One region of the Oceanobacillus sp. FSL K6-3682 genome, then DNA from elsewhere that is predicted to be linked to it. Evidence: a T-box and tRNA genes for the amino acid it is inferred to sense, from the RefSeq annotation. Region 1 holds a T-box; the other holds one or more tRNA genes.
The links. A T-box is a leader RNA that pairs with one kind of tRNA and senses whether it is charged. The one in region 1 lies ahead of serS (serine--tRNA ligase), so its partner is inferred to be a tRNA-Ser.
Positions count from the first base shown of each region.

Region 2: it has a tRNA-Ser gene. The T-box ahead of serS (serine--tRNA ligase) is inferred to sense a tRNA for this amino acid. The anticodon was not compared.

Region 1 is NZ_CP150263.1:12,839-17,048, forward strand. It holds gene guaB (IMP dehydrogenase) at 1-96, shown strand, start outside; gene MHH51_RS00050 (serine hydrolase) at 368-1,705, shown strand; T-box leader at 1,773-2,003, shown strand; gene serS (serine--tRNA ligase) at 2,070-3,347, shown strand; tRNA gene MHH51_RS00060 (tRNA-Ser) at 3,451-3,543, shown strand; gene MHH51_RS00065 (GTP pyrophosphokinase family protein) at 3,624-4,210, opposite strand, start outside.
Region 2 is NZ_CP150263.1:2,748,414-2,752,623, forward strand. It holds gene MHH51_RS13740 (MFS transporter) at 48-1,325, opposite strand; gene sodA (superoxide dismutase SodA) at 1,427-2,038, opposite strand; tRNA gene MHH51_RS13750 (tRNA-Phe) at 2,337-2,409, opposite strand; tRNA gene MHH51_RS13755 (tRNA-Ser) at 2,464-2,556, opposite strand; tRNA gene MHH51_RS13760 (tRNA-Ile) at 2,569-2,645, opposite strand; tRNA gene MHH51_RS13765 (tRNA-His) at 2,661-2,736, opposite strand; tRNA gene MHH51_RS13770 (tRNA-Met) at 2,764-2,840, opposite strand; tRNA gene MHH51_RS13775 (tRNA-Asn) at 2,842-2,916, opposite strand; gene MHH51_RS13780 (Na/Pi cotransporter family protein) at 3,200-4,210, opposite strand, start outside.

The DNA of each region.
Region 1 (4,210 bases):
TCTCGATTTATCCGCATTACAGGTGCCGGATTAAAGGAAAGTCATCCACATGATGTACAAATTACGAAAGAAGCTCCAAACTATTTTGTGCAGTAATGAAATGAATTTTATATGATGACAAATTTGTGTCATACGGTCGTAAAAAAAATAGATAGAGGATGTTGCTCTATCTATTTTTTTATGAATTTTTATGGTAAAATGTGAAGCGTGCTTAGCAGAATACATAGAACTTATCACAGTGCTGCGCTTTTGGGTGAAACAGGTAATTTACAAGCCCTATTTAGTGGAAAAAGAGCGAAAAAAATGTCACTGAATGAAGTTTCGTTTTATGTAAACAAGCTATATTATTAAACGGAGGTACGGAAATGTGAGAAAGTCTATGAATAAATTATTTCTTTTGGTGGCTGCAGCAGCGCTTGTCTTAACATCTTTAGGAACACCAGCCATGTCTGTTTATGCAGATGAATTAGAATTAGAGGCAGAATCGGTTATTTTAGTGGATGCAGAAACGGGTAAAATTTTATATGCGAAAGACCCGGACGTGGCATTGCCTCCTGCTAGCATGACGAAAATAATGACAGAATATCTTGTTTGGGAAGCAATTGAAAATGGGGATATTTCTTGGGATACAACAACACAGATTAGTGATTATGCATATAGTATATCCGCAAATGGCGATTTTTCAGGTGTTGGATTAACACAGCAAAAAGACTATACAGTAAAAGAATTATATGAAGCAATGGCAATCAACTCAGATAATGCTACATCCATTGCATTGGCTGAATTAATTGCAGGATCTGAAAGTGAATTTGTTAAATTGATGAATGAGAAGGGCGAAGAATTAGGTCTTCAGGAATATAAATTTGTCAATTCAACGGGATTAGATAACGAGAGTTTAGGAGATAATTATCCTGAAGGGACCAGCCCTAATGATACAAACTTATTATCATCCCGTGCAGCTGCAATTCTGGCGACAGCTTTGGTGAATGACTACCCGGAAGCTTTGGAAATATCAAGTATACCGAGTACAGAATTTGATGGACAGGAAATTGACAACTGGAATTACATGCTCGATCATGATTCAGTGAACTTAGAACAATACTATTATGAAGGTGTAGACGGCTTGAAAACAGGTCATACTGATCTTGCCGGTTATGCTTTTACAGGAACAGCAGAACGTGATGGAAAACGGCTTATCACGGTTGTTATGAAAACACCGAGTATGGAAAAACGCTTTGAAGAAACGGCAAAGCTGTTAGATTATGGATTTGACCAGTTTGAAACAAAAGAATTGTTTCCTGCAGGATATCAAGAAGAAGGCGAAGAAACAATTCCTGTCGCAAAAGGAAAAGACAAAGAAGTAAATATTGGTATTAATAATGCTATTCAGGTTCCTGTGAAATCAGGTGAGGAAGAGCTTTATCATTTAGAATATACGTTAGATGAAGATAAATTAAATAGTAACGGTGAGCTGGAAGCTCCAATAGAAGCGGATGAAGTAATTGGAACAGTTAACGTTGTCTATGATGGGGAAGAAGAAGATTATGGCTATATTTCAGATGAAGCAAGCCAGGAAAGTTACGAATTAGTTGCTATGGACTCTGTTGAAAAGGCTAATTGGTTTATGCTCACTTTACAATCTATAGGTGATTTCTTCGTAAATATGTTCCAGGGAGCATACAACTGGGTTAAAGGACTTTTTTAATTAATTTCTCCAGAAACCTTGCAACCTGATATGAAATAGCTTATGATATACAATAATTCAAAAAAAACATAATGTGTTGATAGGAACTAGTAGCTGTTTTTCTATCTGTAGAGAGCTAATGGCTGGTGTAAATTAGCGTTAGAATACAGTGAATCCATCCTGGAGCATGCTTATCGAAGTGAGTCAGTCATTGTAAGTAAGCACGGAGATACGACGTTATTCGTATACAAAGCCGAAAGAGTCCATTTGGATTCTTTAACTAGGGTGGCAACGCGGGAAATATACTCTCGTCCCTTTCTATATAAGGGACGGGAGTTTTTTAATGGTTTAAAGAGGAAGTCAAATATACAAGGAGGTAACAATGATGTTAGATATGAAGTATGTACGAAATAACTTTGATGAGGTAAAGAGAAGGCTCGCGCACCGTGGAGAAGATCTCAGTGAATTAGATAAATTTGGTGAGCTGGATGTAAGAAGACGTGAATTAATCGCAGAGACGGAACAGTTAAAGGCAAAGCGTAATGAAGTGTCTAAGGAGATTTCTGTTCTAAAGCGTGAAAAGAAGGATGCTGAAGCAGCTATTGCTTCCATGCGTGAAGTTGGAGATGAAATATCTAAGCTTGATAAAGAATTAAAAGAAATTGAAGAAACCTTAGACCAGATCATGCTTTCTATTCCTAATCTGCCGCATGCGAGCGTTCCTGTCGGAGAAGATGAAGATGATAACGTAGAAGCACGTAAATGGGGCACTGTTCCAGAATTTTCATTTGAAGCACAGCCGCACTGGGATGTTGCTACAAATTTAGATATTTTAGACTTTGAGCGCGCTGCAAAGGTAACAGGAAGCCGTTTTGTTTTCTATAAAGGGTTAGGAGCGAGATTAGAGCGTGCATTATTGAACTTTATGATGGATCTGCATGCGGATAAGCATGGATATCAGGAAATGCTTCCTCCATATATTGTGAACCGGATGAGCATGACCGGCACCGGACAGCTTCCTAAGTTTGAGGAGGACGCATTTAAGCTGGAGGGCTGGGATTATTTTCTGGTACCGACAGCTGAAGTTCCTGTAACGAACTATCATCGTGATGAAATTTTAACAGTAGATGATCTGCCGAAAAAATATGTCGCATTCAGTGCCAGCTTCCGTTCTGAAGCAGGTTCTGCCGGAAGAGATACACGCGGTTTAATCCGTCAGCATCAATTTAATAAAGTCGAGCTCGTGAATTTTGTAAAACCGGAAGATTCTTATGAAACATTAGAAAAGCTGACTGGTGAAGCAGAGAAGGTGTTACAGCTGTTAGAATTACCTTACCGCGTAATGAGTATGTGTACAGGTGATTTAGGCTTTACAGCAGCGAAAAAATACGATATTGAAGTATGGATCCCAAGCCAGGATACGTATCGTGAGATCTCTTCCTGCTCTAATTTTGAAGATTTCCAGGCGCGCCGTGCCGGTATCAGATTCCGCCGTGAAGCAAACGGGAAACCTGAATTTGTTCATACTTTAAATGGTTCTGGTCTTGCATTAGGACGTACAGTAGCAGCAATTTTAGAGAATTATCAACAGGAAGATGGAAGTGTTGTTGTACCGGAAGTACTACGTGCCTATATGGGCGGCGTAGAAGTGATTGGCAAGTAATATTCAAGTGAAAGACACTCTAATTTCGGAGTGACTTTCACTTTTTTTTTGAAAAATGTTGACAAGTAATATTGGTGGGTGGTATAGTAGTTTTTGTGTTCACGGAGGTATACCCAAGTCTGGCTGAAGGGATCGGTCTTGAAAACCGACAGGCGGGTCAAACCGCGCGGGGGTTCGAATCCCTCTACCTCCTCCATTTATAACAAAAATAAATAATGATAAATAAAAACCCGTGGCTTTCGAGCTGCGGGTTTTCTGATATATTCCTACATAGATTTACTCTTTATCTCTTCTCTCCATCAATGATTCCAATAACTGCTTTGGCAGCGGAAAGCGTTTGTTATCCAGCGGCAGAAAGTTGAGCTTGCTCTCTGCATGTTTATCTTCTTTAGCCTCGTTCATTTCCGAATGAAGAAACTCCATCTTCTCATCTAGCTGATTTGCAATATTTGCGCTGGTTGTTAATTCTGCCACCAGGTGTTCCGGTACTTCTCCATCATATTTATAATAAATTTTATGCTCTAAGCTCGCCCAGAAATCCATGGCAACAGTGCGAATCTGTATTTCGATAAATACCTCTTCCTGACGGTCAGAGAAAAAGACAGGAATCGATAAAATCAAATGAAGGCTTTTGTATCCATTTGGTTTTGGATTCTTAATATAATCTTTTATTTCAATAACTTTTATATCCTGCTGACCTTGTATCATTTCACTGATTTTATAAATATCAGAGATAAAGGAGCAGACAATACGGATCCCTGCAATATCCTTGATATAGTTCTTAATCGACCCTTGCGTAATTGGAATATTTTTGCGCTGGCATTTTTGTAAAATACTTTCAGGTGATTTAATGCGTGATTTTA
Region 2 (4,210 bases), 2.1 Mb from region 1:
TTTTTAAACATTTCAGTTATCAATACTACTGTTTGATTCTACCACACTTAACGACTTTTTTCGTCCGTGAAATCTTCTTTTAATGCTATTTTTTGTTTTTTTGTTGGCCCGATAAAAATATTTCGGATACAAAAATAAATAATCGCATGCCCTGCACCAAAAATAATCAGTAATATTGGAATAATCATATCATGCGGAAATAGAAACATCCCGAATATAAATACCATAATCGAAACGATTCTGCCTAAGTTTAAATAAATTTCCCGGACAACAATGTACTCCACCCGTCTTTCTTCTACCATACGGGCTCTGCCAATCACATCATAGGTAAGTGATTCATACGGTACAGTTAAAATGGGAAATGCAATTCCAATAATTACTGCATATATAATTAACCAGAAAAGGCTCATTTCAAAAATAATAATAAAGATAGAGGTGAACAGCAGAATGCCGCCAAACAAAATTGCTTTTTTTCTTAAAGACGGCTTAATCCATTTTAAGGCGACAAAATAAAAGACGATCGATAAGCCTGAAAGAAATAAATTAAAAACTCCTAACACAAGCTCACTGTTTGTAACAAGGAAAATCCAAATGGTAATATAAAAACCATATATCCCTTCCCTTAGCCCCTGGAAAAAATGAGCATGTAATATACGCTTCCAATTTTTATTTCTCTTTCTTTCATTTATAACAGCAGCTAAAGCAAAGCTCCCTCTGCTCCCCTTACGTATGATGAAAAAGCTGGCTACAATTGCTGCAATGAATAAGCTTAAGGAAATAATAAAAATAGCAGTATAACCAACATCACCAGCCATTTTTGATATCATCCACCCTGCAAGTAATGGCCCAATCATCCCTGCAAATGACGTTAGTGTGCCTGAAATACCATTAAACCAATCTCTCGTATCTGGTTCTGTAATTTCAAAAGTCAGCAGGTAATAAGCCAGCCAGAAAAAACCATAACCTATTCCCAATAAACAGCCGAGAATAAAATTATAATATGCTGCAAGCTCACCAATCCAAAGAACAAATAAAAAAAAGAAACATAAGAAAAGTATCCCGATTCTTAATATAATGATACGATCTATTTTTTTCGATAATTTCCCTGCATAAATAAACGACAATGCTTGAAATACATAGCTCGCTAAATGATAGTTAGCAATCACAAAAAAGTCGCCGGATTGCTTCCATAAGTACACATTTACAAAAGTATTTGATAAAAAGATCCCGGCTGCATATAAAACTCCAATCAACAGTAGCATCCACAAGTCCCTGTATTCATCTTTTTGGTTTTTGTATCTTCTATATTGCTGATGTAATTGCATAAGAAAACGACTCCTTCTCCTTTTATTTTTAGCGAAGGAATCGTATCTATACAAAAAGCTTGCAGAAGTTTAAATTTCTGCAAGCTTTTTGTAATTATTTATTATTTCGCAGCTTCGTAATTGTTAGCTACTTGATCCCAGTTTACTACATTCCAGAATGCTGAAATGTATTCCGGGCGTTTATTTTGATATTTAAGATAGTATGCATGCTCCCATACATCCAATCCTAATAATGGTGTTTTGCCTTCTGTTAATGGTGAATCCTGGTTTGGTGTGCTTGTGATTTCAAGCTCGCCATTATTTAATACCAGCCATGCCCAGCCAGAACCAAAGCGTCCTGCTGCTGCAGCTGCAAATTCTTCTTTAAATTTGTCTAAAGAACCGAATTTGCTGTTGATTTTATCAGCCAGCTCTCCTGCAGGTTCTCCGCCGCCATTTGGTGACAGTGTCTTCCAGAAAAAGCTATGGTTAGCATGTCCACCGCCATTGTTGCGTACTGCTGTGCGGATGTCTTCAGGAACCGCGTTTAAATCGCTGACAAGCTCTTCTACGGATTTATTTTGCAGATCTTCATGTCCGTCTAGTGCATCATTTAATTTTGTAACGTAGGTGTTGTGATGCTTCGTATGGTGAATATTCATTGTTTCTTTATCGATAGTTGGTTCTAATGCATCGTATGCATAAGGTAATTCTGGTAATTCAAATTTTGCCATGTGTAACTCCTCCTTTAAATAAATGATGTTTTTTTAAGCTCTTCACTTATTAAGGTATCAAAGGAAAGTATTTCTTGCAAATATTTTGCACTCACCTCTATCGTCAATTCCTTATAAAACAACAATTTTAAAAATAGATTATTTCTATTTTTGATTTAAAGAAACTTTTTTGCCTTAAAGAACTGTTATTATCTAACCGGATTTTCTTCACAATCTTAGGCAATGCCTATTTCAACAAAGGAAACAAGAGGATTAAAAAAGAGCATAAAAAAACAAGCCTTAAGCTTGTTTTTAAAGATGGCTCGGGACGGAATCGAACCGCCGACACAAGGATTTTCAGTCCTCTGCTCTACCGACTGAGCTACCAAGCCAAAAAGATGAACTTCCATAGAAAAGCTCTGCATTATTCTTTTATAATATATGTATGGAGGAGGTAGAGGGATTCGAACCCCCGCGCGGTTTGACCCGCCTGTCGGTTTTCAAGACCGATCCCTTCAGCCAGACTTGGGTATACCTCCCGGCAGAATAAATGGTGGACCCTGCAGGACTCGAACCTGCGACCGATCGGTTATGAGCCGATAGCTCTAACCAACTGAGCTAAGGGTCCTTTCACTATTTTTAATGGGGCGACCGGTGGGGATCGAACCCACGTATGCCGGAGCCACAATCCGGTGCGTTAACCACTTCGCCACGACCGCCATGTAATAGTAGTTTATGTATTTTTTTGGTAGCGGCGGAGGGGATCGAACCCCCGACCTCACGGGTATGAACCGTACGCTCTCGCCAGCTGAGCTACACCGCCATGGCTCCACAGGTAGGATTCGAACCTACGACCGATCGGTTAACAGCCGATTGCTCTACCACTGAGCTACTGTGGAATAATGTTTTTTAATTAGCAACAAAATATAATTTATCATGTTATGTAGATTATGTCAACAACTTTTTTTGCGGTGTTGCAAAAGTTTTTATCAGAAGTTGACTGCAAGAATTATAATAGCACGTAATATAACATATTTCAACAAAAACTTTTAAAACTTATATAATTTCTTTTAGTTAATAGTAAATTAAGCTGCTTTTCGTATGAATTCCATTAAATTCATTCATTTAACAAAGACTCTGCCTGAAAAATAAACAGACAGAGTCTTTTATACAAATTAATAATTAATGCTCTTCTAAAACATTTTGTGCAATATTTACAGCATGATCACCAATTCTTTCTAAATTACTTAAAACATCTACAAAAACGATACCTGCTGTTCCATTACAAATCCCCTCATTCATTCGAATGATATGATTTTTACGGAATTTACGTTCCATTTTGTCAATTTGGTCTTCTTTTTGTATAACTTCTAAAGCAGCTTCCTTATCATTCGTTTCTAAGGATTCCACAGCCTGCTTAACTGTCATATAAGTTAAATCGAACATTTTGTTTAAGTCTTCAATAGCTTGCTCCGTCAGCGAAACTTTATTTGACATTTTATAGTCAACCAACTCAACAACATTTTCAAAATGGTCGCCGATCCGTTCAATATCACGGATAGTGCTCATTAATCCGGTATGCTCTACACTCTCAGGTTCTGTTAAGTTGGTAGAAGCAATATCCACTAAATACTCTGTAATCTTACGGTCGAGGTTATTTAGTGCTCCCTCAATTTGCAGAGCCATCTCTGAACTCTTTGGATTTTGTGTAGTGATATAATTATGCGTTTCTTCTAATCCCTGATACGCATATTTCCCCATACGGACCACTTCCAATTTAGCCTGGGCAAGCGCCAGTGAAGAAGACTGCTGAAGAAAAATGGAATCTAAATGCTTTGGCTTATACTCAATAACAACATCATCCCCAGGCACAAGTTTAGTAATCAACCATGCTAAGAAGCCAATGAATGGAAACTGAATAATGGTATTTGCTACATTATAACTGCCATGGGCAAAAGCAATCGTCATTTCCTTATTAAGATTTAATGCCGTCTCTAAATAACTCACAAAATTTGTAAATGGAAACAGAAGTATCATAAAGATAACTGCACCAATCAAGTTAAAAGTTACATGTGTATATGCAGCACGTTTGGCGGCAACAGAAGTTCCAATACTAGCTATAACCGCTGTAATCGTTGTACCGATATTATCACCAAACAATACTGGAATAGCTGCATCTAACTCGATAGCACC